2 regions of the Pectobacterium cacticida genome follow, and region 1 is predicted to be linked to the other one. Evidence: predicted binding sites of a transcription regulator. Region 1 holds the regulator's gene; the other holds the start of a gene.

Evidence for each region. The regulator sigma-54, encoded in region 1, starts transcription at its own class of promoters, with help from an activator protein. The targets are predictions, from matches to a motif close to GTTGGCACANNTTTCGCTNT.
Region 2: the regulator sigma-54 is predicted to act here: its motif matches at 3,706-3,725, upstream of glnA (glutamate--ammonia ligase).

The regions. Positions count from the first base shown of each region.
Region 1 covers NZ_CP133656.1:273,191-280,524, forward strand. Annotated here, with positions in the region: gene rapZ (RNase adapter RapZ) at 12-869, opposite strand; gene ptsN (PTS IIA-like nitrogen regulatory protein PtsN) at 1,024-1,497, opposite strand; gene hpf (ribosome hibernation promoting factor) at 1,594-1,881, opposite strand; gene rpoN (RNA polymerase factor sigma-54) at 1,905-3,338, opposite strand; gene lptB (LPS export ABC transporter ATP-binding protein) at 3,387-4,112, opposite strand; gene lptA (lipopolysaccharide ABC transporter substrate-binding protein LptA) at 4,116-4,688, opposite strand; gene lptC (LPS export ABC transporter periplasmic protein LptC) at 4,669-5,235, opposite strand; gene kdsC (3-deoxy-manno-octulosonate-8-phosphatase KdsC) at 5,232-5,798, opposite strand; gene kdsD (arabinose-5-phosphate isomerase KdsD) at 5,818-6,855, opposite strand; gene RFN81_RS01240 (calcium/sodium antiporter) at 6,912-7,334, opposite strand, start outside.
Region 2 covers NZ_CP133656.1:4,004,986-4,012,319, reverse strand. Annotated here, with positions in the region: gene glnG (nitrogen regulation protein NR(I)) at 1-945, opposite strand, end outside; gene glnL (nitrogen regulation protein NR(II)) at 954-2,003, opposite strand; gene glnA (glutamate--ammonia ligase) at 2,218-3,627, opposite strand; gene typA (ribosome-dependent GTPase TypA) at 3,997-5,820, shown strand; gene yihX (glucose-1-phosphatase) at 5,982-6,590, shown strand; gene dtd (D-aminoacyl-tRNA deacylase) at 6,655-7,092, shown strand; gene fabY (fatty acid biosynthesis protein FabY) at 7,201-7,334, shown strand, end outside.

The DNA of each region.
Region 1 (7,334 bases):
TTTACCGAATATCATGATGGTTTCCGCTTTTCCAGCGTGCGGTGACGTGACTGTACGTTTTTACCGCGTGAGCGGAAGTAGTCTGCTAGTTGTTCGGCGACATAGACAGAACGGTGTTTCCCACCGGTACAGCCAATAGCAACCGTCAGGTAGCTGCGGTTATTGGTCTCCAGCATCGGCAGCCATAGTTCCAGATAGCTGCGGGTCTGGTAGATGAAATTGTGAACCTCCGTATGCCTGTCGAGGAAAGCGGCGACGGGCCGATCCAGGCCGGTCATCGGCCGCAGTTTCGGATCCCAATGGGGATTCGGCAGGAAACGCACATCAAACACGTAATCGGCATCAATCGGAATGCCGTGCTTGAAGCCGAATGATTCGAATACCATCGTCAGTTCGCGTTCGCGCTTGCCCAGCAAACGTGTGCGCAGCATCTCAGCCAGCTCATGTACCGACATTTCTGACGTATCGATAATCAGGTCGGCGCGGGAGCGCAGCGGTTCCAGCAGGTCACTTTCTTTGTCAATCGCACTTTCCAGCGACAGATTTTTACTGGAGAGCGGATGCAGGCGGCGGGTGTCGCTATAGCGACGAATGAGCGTATTACGATCTGCATCGAGAAACAGTAGCTGAGGTGAGAAGCTCGGCGGCAATTGCGCCATGGCATGCTCAAAGATCTCCGGCGATTCCGGCATATTACGCACATCAATGCTGACCGCCGCGGAAATGTTCCGGGTTGCGAGCGTATTTGCTAATTCCGGCAATAGGACGACGGGCAGGTTATCTACGCAATAGAACCCCATATCTTCCAATGCGCGCAGAGCGACAGATTTCCCTGAACCTGAACGCCCACTGACAATCATCAGTACCATCTGACGACTCCCCTCTGGCAATCTGATGGCGAATTCTCATTGCCACAATTTTTATGATGTATAGCTAAAAAATGACGTCTTCGCCCAGGGATTGCAAGCATTCTCTGAACTTAGCGCGAGTTGTTCGCTATCGTGAGTATGTCGATCGTCCGATTTAATCGGCCTCCGCCATAATCTGGTACAGTTCTTCGTCGCTTTGTGCCGCTCGCAGGCGTCGGCAAACGGCCTTATCCGCCAGCCGCTTGGCAACAAGCGATAGCGTATGCAAATGGGTTTTACATTGTTCAGCCGGAACCAGCAAGGCAAAAAGGAGATCTACGGGCTGGTTATCAATCGCATCAAAAGCGATAGGGTGTTCTAAGTGGATGAGCACACCAATAGCGTTTAATACGTTATCGTCTTCCAGCTTACCGTGTGGGATAGCGATGCCGCCGCCAATTCCCGTACTGCCCATGCGCTCCCGCGTCAACATGGCTTCAAAAAGTATCTGTGCAGGGATGTTAAGCTGCTGGGCGGCCAGCTCGCTGATAATTTCCAGAGCGCGTTTTTTACTCTGGCAATGGACATGGCTGCGTGTGCACTCAGGACGTAATAGGGTGCTGAGTTGGAATTCTGGATCGTGATTCATTTTATTTTCACTTTACGACGCTTGCACTCCTGGTGGCCCCGGCCGACGTGATGCGTGGGCCGGGTGGGCTCCTCGACTATTGTGTCAAGGAAAAAGTTAGTGCTGCTTGAGTTTATCTTTATGCTTATTAAGCTGTCTTGTCAGCTTATCAATTAATACATCTATCGCGGCGTACATTTCTTCCGCTTCTGACGTTGCATGCAGTTCCCCGCCGTTAACATAGAGCGTGGCTTCGGCAATATGCCGGATTTTTTCCACCTTCAATACCACGTTAACCTGGTTAATCCGGTCAAAATACTGCTCTAATTTGGCAAACTTGCCATTCACAAAATCACGCATAGGTTCCGTGATCTCGATATGGTGTCCGGTAATGTTGAGCTGCATCGTGTCTTCCTTCTCTGTTGAGATCAAATCAGTTGTTTACGCTGATTCGATGGTGGGATAGATAAAGACTCTCGGTATTTTGCAACGGTACGACGTGCCACAATAATGCCCTGTTCAGAGAGCAGGGTGGTGAGTTTGCTGTCACTCAACGGTTTCGCGGGGTTTTCCGCCGCGATAAGTTTCTTCACCAGCGCACGAATGGCCGTTGATGAGGCTTCTCCACCGTTATCGGTATTAACATGGCTGGAGAAGAAGTATTTTAGTTCAAAAATACCGCGTGGGCTGTGCAGAAACTTCTGAGTAGTGACGCGTGAGATCGTGGATTCATGCATATCCACCGCTTGCGCGATGTCTGCCAATACCATGGGCTTCATGAATTCTTCCCCGTGCTCGAAGAATTCCTGCTGTTGCTCGACGATACAGCGTGTCACTTTCAGTAATGTGTCGTTGCGACTTTCCAGGCTCTTAATGAGCCAGCGCGCCTCCTGCAGGTTACTGCGGATAAATTGCCCATCGCTGTCGTTGCGTATGCTGTTACCCAGCGCCGCATACTGCTGGTTAATCTGTAAGCGAGGGATGCTATCGGTATTCAGTTCAACTACCCAGGCACCTTGAACCTTGCGCACCAGCACATCAGGGATGACATATTCGGACTCGCCGGTGTTGATCGATTGCCCTGGGCGTGGGTCGAGAGACTGAATCAGCGCCAGCGCCTCTTTAAGGACGTCTTCTTTCAGGCGGGTGAGTCGGATTAAACTGCGAAAATCATGGTTGGCTAATAATTCGAGATGCTCGCTGACGATCAGCCGCGCTTCGTCCAGATAGGGCGAGCCGTCAGCGAACTGAGAAAGTTGCACCAGAAGACAATCACGTAAATCGCGCGCCGCGACGCCAACGGGGTCGAAACGCTGTACACGTTTAAGCACGGCTTCGACTTCGTCCAACGTCACATTGTCGTCGCCGATGCTGTCAAGAATATCTTCCAGCGGTACGGTCAGGTAGCCGGTGCTGTCTACCGCGTCGACGATAGATGTCGCAATGGCGGCGTCGGTATCTGAAAAGGGTGTCAGTTCAACCTGCCACATCAGGTAATCTTGTAGCGTTTGTGTGGTTTCACCCTGATAAATAGGCAGTTCTTCATCGCGATAGTCGGTGCCGGTGCCTGACGGCGTACCGGCGGAGTAGATCTCATCCCACGTCGCGTCGAGCGGCAATTCTTCCGGCATATCGCGTTGCTCAAGGGCTTCACCGGTATCCAGAGAATCACTGTCTACCTTTTCGAATGATTCGATTTCGTCATGCTGATCCGTTTGTTCAAGCAACGGATTGCTTTCCAACGCCAATTGAATTTCCTGTTGCAATTCAAGCGTGGACAACTGCAACAGGCGGATAGCCTGTTGCAGTTGTGGAGTCATGGCCAGTTGCTGGCTAAGCCTGAGTTGCAAACCTTGCTTCATAAATCTCGCTAACGTCCCATAAGTGCTGCAAAGAAAAATATTACCCTATCAGAGTCGGAAACCTTCGCCCAGATAGACGCGCTTCACCTGTTCATCGGCCAGAATATCGGCTGGTGAACCGTGGGCGATCAGATTACCTTGACTCACGATATAGGCGCGTTCACACACATCCAGCGTTTCACGGACGTTATGATCGGTAATCAACACACCCAATCCGCGGTCACGCAGATGTTCAATGATTTTTTTTATATCCAGTACGGAGATCGGGTCTACGCCCGCGAACGGCTCATCCAGTAGGATGAATTTCGGGTTCGCCGCCAGCGCTCGCGCAATCTCGACCCGGCGTCTTTCCCCTCCAGACAGCGATTGTCCCAGACTATCGCGCAAATGAATAATATGGAATTCTTCCATTAGCTCATTGGCGCGATCTTCTTGTTGTTCCGTCGTCAGATCTTTGCGGATCTGTAATATAGCCATCAGATTGTCATAGACGCTTAAGCGACGGAAAATAGACGCTTCCTGCGGCAGATAGCCAATGCCGCGCAAAGCGCGTTCGTGAAGAGGAAGTAAGCTGATGTCGTCGTCGTCGATGACGATGCGCCCTTCATCACGCGGAACGATACCGACCACCATATAAAATGTGGTCGTTTTCCCGGCCCCATTCGGCCCGAGTAAACCGACGATCTCACCGGAATTAACGGTGAGGCTGACGTTCTCCACGACTTTACGGCCTTTATACGCCTTGGCCAGGTTTTCTGCGGTTAGTGTTGCCATAACTTATTCGGTGACCCGTGGTTGCGAGGGTTGAGCACGAGAAGACTGACTGTTGTTTTCCTTCCCCTGAAGCTGAGAGGGGACTAACACGGTTGTCACGCGTTTTCCTTTGTCGCTGCTCGCTTCCATTCGCTGCTGTTTGACCAAATAGGTAATGCGATCGCCTTTGACGTTACTGTCCTGCTGTTCCAGATAGGCGTTACCTGTCAGCACCAGGAAGTCGTTAGCTAACTCGTAGCGAATTTTCTGTGCGTGACCTTTCACCGGCTTCCCATTGTCTTGCATCTGGTAAAAGGTTACGGGATTACCGTAACCTTCCACCACTTCGCTGCCTTGCGCGCCCTGTGGCCGCGTCACCACGACCTTATCGGCTTTCACTTCGATCGTCCCTTGCTTTACGACAACATTGCCAGTGAAGGTCACAGTATTACCCTGCATGTCCAAAGATTGTTGTGCCGAATCAATATGAATAGGTTGATTGCTGTCACCAGTAACGGCGAGAGCGGAAACGCTGACGGCGAACAGAGAACTGGCGATCAGGGTGTTACGCATCAGGTTATGGGTTTTGAATTTCATATGAGGTTTTTACCTTTTCGATCAACTCGGCCGTCTTATTACGCAGATTCCCGCGCATTTTCATCCCGCTTGAGGTAAAGCTAGTGCCGTACAGGGTGACTTCATCATCGGAAGCAATATCCTGCGTGACCAGATTCACCTGAGCATTATTCGTTGTGATGCGTTGAAGCTGCGTGTCCGTCGTCAGATTCTTTACTTCGACATGGCCATACAGATAGAGCATCCTGTCTTTTGTCAGTTTGGCGCGATCGGCGCGAACTGACCAGGTTGCCGTGCCTTGTTCGTTGAACAGCGTAGCAACCGGCGCGGTAAACCAACTTAACTGCTCATCGTTGAAATATTCTACCTGTTCAGAAATTAATCGGTAGCTCAATTTACCCGCGGGACTGTACACCTGCGTGTCGGTCTTTTCACTCGTGTAGATTGGCACGGCGGGATCGTTGGCGCTCGGCACCGATACCCCGTCGTCATCGGCAATATTCCAGCCGATAAGGACGAGCGCTAATAGTGCCAGAAAAGTGGTCAGCCAACGTTTGGTTTTACTCATATTGACAACCCTTTGGCGTGCTCCAATTTGTTCTGCGATATCAGTATCAAATCACACAGCTCACGAACGGCACCACGCCCCCCCGCAATCCGAGTGACATAATCCACTCGCGGTAGCAGCAATGGGTGCGCATCTGCCACCGCAACACTTAGCCCAACCTGCGCCATTACCGGCCAATCAATCAAATCATCGCCGATATACGCCACCTGATGTGGGGGAAGCGCCAGTTTATCCAACAAGTCGGAGAAGGCCAAAATCTTATCCGATTGTCCCTGATAAAGATGGACGATGCCGAGTGTTTTACACCGATCTTCCAGCAATTTTGCCGAACGTCCGGTAATAATGGCTACGTCGATGCCGGATGTCAGCAAACAGCGAATGCCATAACCGTCGCGGACGTTGAAGGCTTTCAACTCCTCGCCGTGGTTCCCCATGTAAATCAGGCCATCGGACATCACGCCGTCAACGTCACAGATTAACAGACGCACCTCGCGGGCTTTTTCCAGTACTCGTTGATCGACTGGCCCATAGCAGGTAGCGGTTTGCGCCTTGACTTCACTCATTCACCATTATCCTTTCTTGTTAAACCACGCCTGCCCGTAACATATCGTGCATATGAACGATACCAACCAAACGATCATCCTCCGTCACGAGTAAGGAGGTGATGTGACGTGACTGCATCAGGTTAAGCGCGTCTACTGCCAGCGTTTGCGGCGTGACACGGATGCCGCCTGCGGTCATCACATCAGCAATACGAGCGCTGTTCAAGTCAATATTCATGTCGAAAACGCGCCGCAGATCGCCGTCGGTAAAGATACCCTGGATGGTCATATCTGCTTCGCAGATTACCGTCATACCCAAATTTTTGCGCGTAATTTCCACCAGCGCATCGCGCAGTGATGCATTGTGCGGGACATGCGGTATTTCATCGCCCGAATGCATGATATCGCTGACGCGCAGTAAGAGTTTACGGCCCAGTGCGCCACCGGGGTGAGAGAGGGCAAAATCTTCGGCGGTAAAGCCGCGAGCCTGGAGTAGGGCCACGGCCAGCGCATCCCCCATCGCTAACGTTGCCGTCGTACTGGTCGTGGGCGCCAGGCCAAGAGGGCAGGCTTCCTGCGGGACATGTACGCACAGGTGGATATTAGCCGCCTTGCCCATAGTACTTTCCGGTGCGCCGGTCATGCAAATCAGAAACACATTTTGGCGTTTCAGTACGGGGATCAGTGCGAGGATTTCATGGGATTCGCCGGAATTGGAAATAGCAATGACGATATCATGTGGTGTCACCATACCGAGGTCGCCGTGACTGGCCTCGCCCGGATGAACAAAAAAAGCGGGTGTACCGGTGCTGGCTAACGTCGCCGCTATCTTACGACCGATGTGTCCGGATTTGCCCATACCCATCACCACCACTTTGCCCTGGCAGTGAAATATCTTTTGGCAAGCAAGGGTAAAATTGTCGTCAATGTACTGCTCTAATTGCGCAAGCCCATCGCGCTCAATACGCAGTACGTTTTTACCCGCCTGCTGGAAGTCAAAATCGGGCTGTAACTTATGCTCGGATAGTGCACGGTCGGACTGCTGGTTTCGGTGAGCATCATGTTCAAACGGTGACATACCAATATCCTGATTATGATGGAAAATGGAATAACGTTATTATGAAAAACAGGGCCTTATGAAAAAAAGAACAGGGCCGTCAGATAGGCGATGAACGCGCAGCATAATAATGCGCCAGCGCCCTGCCCGATACGACGTTTGTTGCTGAGGCACAGCGCGGTTAATAGCGCGCTCGCCGCCAGCATGACCCAATAATCGCGCTGAAAAGCCTGAGGGTTCAATGCGCCCGGCGAGAGCAGCGCAGGTACGCCCAGCACGATCGCAATATTAAAAATGTTCGAGCCAATCAGGTTGCCCAGCGCAATATCATCTTCTTTCTTTAGCGTCCCGACGATGGCGGTGGCGAGCTCAGGCAGGCTGGTGCCGATCGCGAGAATAGTTAGCCCGATGGCTAACTCGCTGATGTCGAAATAGCGTGCGATTACCGTGGCGTTATCCACTACCATACGCGCCGCCATCGGCAAAATAACCATGCTGAG
Region 2 (7,334 bases), 380 kb from region 1:
TCGTTCACGCAGAGGTGGTAAGTGAACACGGATCACATTCAGGCGGTGAAACAGATCTTCACGGAATTTGCCTTCCTGCACGCGCTGTTCAAGATTTTGGTGCGTTGCCGCGATAATACGAACATCCACTTTTACCGCCGCATAGCCGCCAACGCGATAAAACTGTCCGTCTGCCAATACGCGTAACAGGCGGGTTTGCACGTCTAACGGCATGTCGCCGATTTCATCCAGAAACAGCGTTCCGCCGTCGGCCTGCTCAAAGCGGCCCTGACGGATCTGGTTCGCCCCCGTAAATGCGCCTTTTTCATGGCCGAAAAGCTCTGATTCAATCAGATCCTTAGGAATCGCAGCCATATTAAGGGCGATAAATGGGGCTTTAGTGCGTGGACTATGCCGATGCAAGGCATGCGCTACCAGTTCTTTACCGGTCCCCGACTCGCCATTGATCAGCACGCTGATCGACGAGCGGGACAGGCGGCCAATAATGCGGAAAACATCCTGCATCGCAGGGGCTTCACCGATAATATCCGTTGTCGGGCCATTCAGTGGCTGGCTGCGTACCGGCTGTTGCTGCTCCAGATAATGACTGATCGCGCGTTCAACCAGTGCCACGGCTTCATCGATATCAAACGGTTTGGGTAAATAATCGAATGCGCCCTGTTGATAAGCGCTGACGGCAGCATCTAAATCGGAATGCGCCGTCATGATGATGACCGGAAGCATGGGATGGCGTTGTTTGATTTGCTGTAAGAGCGCTAAGCCGTCCATGCCTGGCATGCGGATATCGGACAGCAAAACATCGGGGGTTTGTGTCGCTAATGCATGCAATACCTGATTTCCGTTTTCAAACGTTGCGCAGGTTAAACCTGCACCAGCAAGCGCGCGCTCAAGCACCCAACGGATGGAGCTATCGTCATCGACAATCCAGACTATCCCTCGTTGCATTGTGAACCTCACTGGCGAATGGGCAGGTAGACCGAAAATTCGGTGTGTCCTGGCCAACTGTTGAATTCAATTTTACCGGAGTGCTGGTCGATAAGATTGCGGGCGATGGAAAGTCCTAAACCCGTTCCCCCTTCACGCCCGCTGACCATCGGGTAAAACAGTGTGTCTTGCAGTTGCGCCGGTACGCCGGGGCCGTCATCTTCCACGTCAATACGTGCAGCAAGACGATAGCGCACACCGTGTAAAGTGAGCTGAAAAGCGGTGCGGGTGCGTATCGTAATCGTGCCCCCCTCCTCACCCAGCGCCTGTAGCGCGTTGCGGGTAATATTCAGCAGTACCTGTTCAATCTGGTCTGGGTCGTGTGTTAATTCCGGTAGGCTAGGATCATAATCTTTTACTAACGTCACATTGTCTGACTTTTCCAGAGAGACGAGCTGGCAAACGCGTTCTGCGACCTGATGAATACTTTGGGTGACGTGCAGGCCGGGCTGCTGAGGCCCAAGCAGGCGATCGACCAGATTACGCAGGCGATCCGCCTGTTCAATGATAACCTTAGTATATTCTGTCAATGCTGGATCGGGCAGCGCTTTGGCGAGTAACTGCGCCGCGCCGCGCAATCCGCCGAGCGGATTTTTTATCTCATGCGCCAGGCCTCGAACCAAATCACGGGCTGCCTGCTGTTGCGCATGTTGAAGCTGTTCCTGACTGAGGCGCCGCTGATTATCCATCGGTGCCATTTCCAGCAGGATAAAATTGTTTTGTACTCGCTGCGCGGTGAGCGACATGATGTGCGCTTTACCATCTACGACGAGAGTGACTTCGTTGTCCGTAAAACCTTGCCCAGAATCCAGGCTTTCACGTAGTAAATCGATATTCAGGGAAAAGTATCCCAGCAAATCCGGCAACGGCGTGCCAGACAATTTACGTGAGCTTTGCGCCAATAATTGCTGCGCTGCCGGATTGGAATAGTGAATCGCCAGATCGTTATCCAGCAATAAGATGCTGTTTATCAGAGAATTTAGGATCTGCCCAGCATCGGGCAGCGTGCCTGTTGCCATAACGCAGACTCCCGCACCGTCGTGGTGCATTGTAGTTTGGATGATGGATGTTTTATCGTATCGGCTAACGCCGATAGTGAAAAAAACCCATCCGAAGATGGGATGAAGCGCTCCTCGACAACAAGAATAAGCTGCTAACTCTATTGCTGGTTACCGATTATGGTTGGGTATCAAGATACCCAACCACGCTGGCGTAGAAATTACATGTTTGAGTTTAGACGCTGTAGTACAGCTCGAATTCAACAGGGTGCGGCGTCATGCGAACGCGATTCAACTCTGCTTTACGCAATTCGATGTAAGCATCAATTGCATCGTCAGTGAACACACCGCCACGAGTCAGGAATTCGCGATCTTCATTCAATGCATCCAACGCTTCTTCCAAAGAACCGGCCACTTTTGGAATCTCTGCTTCTTCTTCTGGCGGCAGGTCATAGAGGTTTTTATCCATCGCATCGCCAGGGTGGATTTTGTTGATGATGCCGTCGAGGCCAGCCATCAGCAGCGCGGCGAAACACAGGTACGGGTTGGCTGCTGGATCCGGGAAGCGCGCTTCGATACGACGTGCTTTCGGGCTGGCAACAACCGGGATACGGATTGAAGCGGAACGGTTACGGGCAGAGTAAGCCAGCATAACTGGGGCTTCGTAGCCTGGGACCAGACGCTTGTAGGAATTGGTGGTCGGGTTCGCCAAGGCGTTGATGGCTTTAGCATGTTTGATGACGCCGCCGATGTAGAACAGCGCAGTTTCAGACAGGCCGCCGTATTTGTCGCCGGCGAACAGGTTAGTACCGTCTTTAGACAGCGACATGTGGCAGTGCATACCAGAGCCGTTATCACCAAATATCGGTTTTGGCATGAAAGTCGCGGTTTTGCCGTAAGCATTTGCGACGTTATGCACGACATATTTGTAGATCTGAATTTCGTCAGCTTTTTTGGTCATCGTGTTGAAGCGAGTGGCTACTTCGTTCTGACCGGCTGTCGCAACTTCGTGGTGGTGAGCTTCAACAACCAGACCCATTTGCTCCATGGTCAGACACATAGCAGAACGGATGTCCTGTGATGAATCGACAGGGGGAACCGGGAAGTAACCGCCTTTCACACCAGGACGGTGGCCTTTGTTGCCGCCTTCGTATTCTTTACTGGAGTTCCAGCAGGCTTCGATATCGTCAATTGCCACATGAGAACCGGAAATGCTGCTGCCGAAACGGATATCGTCAAACAGGAAAAACTCGGGTTCAGGCCCGAACAGGACAGTATCGGCAATGCCTGAAGAACGCAGGAAATCTTCCGCACGTTTAGAGATTGAACGCGGGTCGCGGTCATAGCCCTGCATGGTGCCTGGCTCAAGAATGTCACAACGGATGATCAGTGTAGTGTCTTCATAGAAGGGATCGATCATCGCGGTGCTGGCATCGGGCATCAGAACCATGTCTGATTCATTAATTCCTTTCCAGCCGCCAATCGAAGAACCATCAAACATCTTACCTTCTTCAAAAAAGTCGGCATTAACTTGATGAGCCGGAATGGTGACGTGCTGTTCTTTACCTTTGGTATCCGTGAAGCGTAGGTCAACAAACTTCACTTCATGCTCATTCAGCATCGTCAAAACATGTTCTGCGGACATACTGGGTTCTCCCGATTGGTCATTTATCGTCTTGGAACGAATATCGTTGTGGATTGATGTTGTTGCCATGAGTAGACTAAAGCTAAAAGTGTGCCAACTTTTTAAAAACGTGCAATGTGTTGCTACTTGGGACTTTCTAACAAAAACGCATTGCACCATTGTAGCTTAAAGCACCAAAATGGTGCTCTGTATGTGAATGTTTGCACTAAATTAGTGCGTCAGTGTTCGCTCGTAGCGCTATTGCACCGTGAAAGGGATCACAAAGCAGGCAGCTCTAGGTTGTTTACCATAGAGGCTTGTGATCTTGTTTAGTCCCTCGCTTAATACGTGTACAATAGCGCGCTATTTCTAAATGCCTGAGGCAAAGCTGTGATCGAAAATTTGCGTAACATCGCCATTATTGCGCACGTTGACCATGGGAAAACCACCCTGGTTGACAAACTGTTGCAACAATCCGGAACGTTCGGTGAACGTGTCGAAGCAACTGAGCGTGTAATGGACTCCAACGATTTGGAGAAAGAGCGTGGAATTACCATCCTCGCAAAAAATACCGCCATTAATTGGAAAGATTACCGTATTAATATCGTCGATACCCCGGGGCACGCCGATTTCGGCGGCGAGGTCGAACGTGTTATGTCGATGGTGGACTCGGTACTGCTGGTTGTGGATGCGATGGATGGCCCAATGCCGCAAACGCGTTTCGTGACCAAAAAAGCCTTTGCCAACGGTCTGAAACCGATTGTGGTTATCAACAAAGTTGACCGGCCTGGCGCACGTCCTGACTGGGTTGTCGATCAGGTATTTGACCTGTTTGTTAACCTGGATGCGACCGATGAACAATTAGATTTCCCGATCATTTATGCGTCTGCGTTGAATGGTATCGCCGGTCTTGACCATAACGATATGGCGGAAGACATGACGCCGTTGTATCAGGCGATCGTCGATCACGTGTCTCCGCCTCAGGTTGAGATAGATGCGCCGTTCCAGATGCAGATCTCACAGTTGGATTACAACAACTACGTTGGCGTTATCGGTATTGGCCGTATTAAGCGTGGTAAAGTTAAACCGAACCAACAAGTGACTATTGTTGATAGCGAAGGCAAAACACGCAACGGTAAAGTTGGTAAAGTTCTGACCCACCTAGGGTTAGAGCGTATTGATGCAGCGGAAGCGGAAGCGGGCGATATCATCGCAATCACCGGTCTGGGTGAGTTGAATATTTCCGATACCATCTGCGATCCGCAGAATGTCGAAGCGTTGCCCGCGCTAAGCGTTGATGAACCTACCGTTACCATGTTTTTCAACGTCAATACGTCGCCATTTTGTGGTAAAGAAGGCAAGTTCGTTACATCACGCCAGATTCTGGAACGTTTGAAAAAAGAGCTGGTACACAATGTGGCGTTGCGCGTTGAAGAAACAGAAGATGCCGATGCATTTCGCGTTTCCGGTCGTGGTGAACTGCACCTGTCGGTTTTGATCGAAAACATGCGTCGTGAAGGGTTTGAGCTGGCCGTATCACGTCCGAAGGTCATTAACCGCGTTATCGATGGTCGTAATCAAGAACCATTTGAAAACGTGACGCTGGACATCGAAGAACAGCACCAGGGTGCGGTGATGCAAGCGATGGGTGAGCGTAAAGGGGATGTGAAAGATATGATCCCTGATGGCAAGGGTCGTATTCGTCTGGATTACCTGATCCCTGCTCGCGGTCTCATCGGTTTCCGTACTGAATTCATGACCATGACGTCAGGAACCGGTTTACTGTACTCCACGTTCAGCCACTACGATGACGTGCGTCCAGGTGAAATTGGCCAGCGTCAGAATGGCGTTCTGATTTCCAATGGTCAGGGTAAAGCGGTCGCGTTTGCGCTGTTCAGCCTGCAAGATCGCGGTAAGTTGTTCATCGGACATGGTGCTGAAGTGTATGAAGGCCAGATCATTGGTATTCACTCACGCTCTAACGACCTGACAGTAAACTGTCTGACCGGTAAAAAGCTGACCAACATGCGTGCATCGGGTACTGATGAAGCCACGACACTGGTTCCGCCGATCAAAATGTCTTTGGAGCAAGCGTTGGAGTTCATTGATGACGATGAGCTCGTTGAGGTTACGCCGCAGTCTATTCGTATTCGTAAACGTCATCTAACCGAAAACGATCGTAAACGCGCTAGCCGCGGCAGCAAAGACGTCTAATGTCAGACGGATTGATTTTTTGATGCAACAGGGCACTTTGGGTGCCCTGAGTTGTATGTCATTTCCCTCGGTTTAATCTTTCCTTTTTATCAGAAACCTGTTCAGTTTTGCCATTTCCCGCTACAGTGAAAATCCTAGGAAGACTTCTGGAGGTCGCTGCCATGCTGTATATCTTTGATTTGGGAAACGTCGTCATTGATATTGATTTTAAAAGGGTATTAGGCGTCTGGAGTCATCTGAGCCGCGTACCGCTCGCAACGTTGCAAGCGCGCTTTGTTATGGGTGAAGCGTTTGAACAGCATGAAAGGGGGGAAATTAGCGATGAAGAATTCAGCGCAAGACTGTGTCAGGAAATGGATATCACTCTGAGTTTCGAGCAATTTTCCACAGGTTGGCAGGCTATTTTTGTGGGGTTGCGTCCTGAGGTTATCGACATTATGCTGCGCTTGCGTCAGGAAGGGCATCGTGTCGTCATTCTCTCGAATACCAATCAGCTTCACTGTTCACACTGGCCGTCGCTTTTCCCTGAAGTGGAAGCCGCGGCTGACCGGCTTTATCTGTCACAAGAGATAGGCTTACGTAAGCCAGAGCTGGCGATCTATCAACATGTGCTGACGCAGGAGGGTGTGACGCCTGCACAGGCGGTATTTTTCGACGACAATACTGCGAACATTGACGCGGCGCAGCGTTTAGGCATTCACAGTATTCTGGTGACCGATCGCCAGGTGGTGCCGAATTTTTTTGCTACACAGGCGGCGGTTAAAGCATGATTTATATTGCAAAGGGGGAGACGACCCCAATTGGGAATGATGACATCGGGAGTCGTTGGGTTTTATGATTGCGTTAATTCAGCGTGTATCCAGCGCCAGCGTTACAGTAGCAGGCAGTGTAGTTGGGGAAATAGATAAAGGCTTGCTGATCTTTCTAGGGGTCGAACGGGGCGATGACGAGCAAAAAGCCACACGACTCTGCAAGCGCGTATTGGGTTACCGGGTTTTCAGCGACGATGACGGAAAAATGAATCTCAATGTTCGTCAGGCCGGCGGCAATGTGCTAGTGGTTTCGCAGTTTACGCTGGTGGCGGATACGCAACGTGGCATGCGGCCCGGTTTTTCTCGAGGAGCGCTTCCCGCTGAGGCCGATCGTCTCTATCAGTATTTTATCGGCCAGTGTCGTGAACAAGGGGTTCACACACAAACCGGCCAGTTTGCAGCGGATATGAAAGTGGCGCTGGTGAATGACGGCCCGGTGACGTTTTGGCTACAGGCCTAATGACGTATTGGCAAGTTCTAGCGAGGTTGCTGCGTTATGCAGAAATCTGTCAGCGGTCCGCTCTTATGAACCGGGATTTGTTCATGGTGTCAGTATGGAGGGAGGAGTATGTATCATCTGAGAGTGCCTGAAAGCCCGGAGGAACTGGATGCGTACTATCAATTCCGCTGGGAAATGCTGCGTAAACCTCTGCGTCAACCGCTTGGTTCCGAGCGCGATGCCTACGATGCTCTGGCACATCA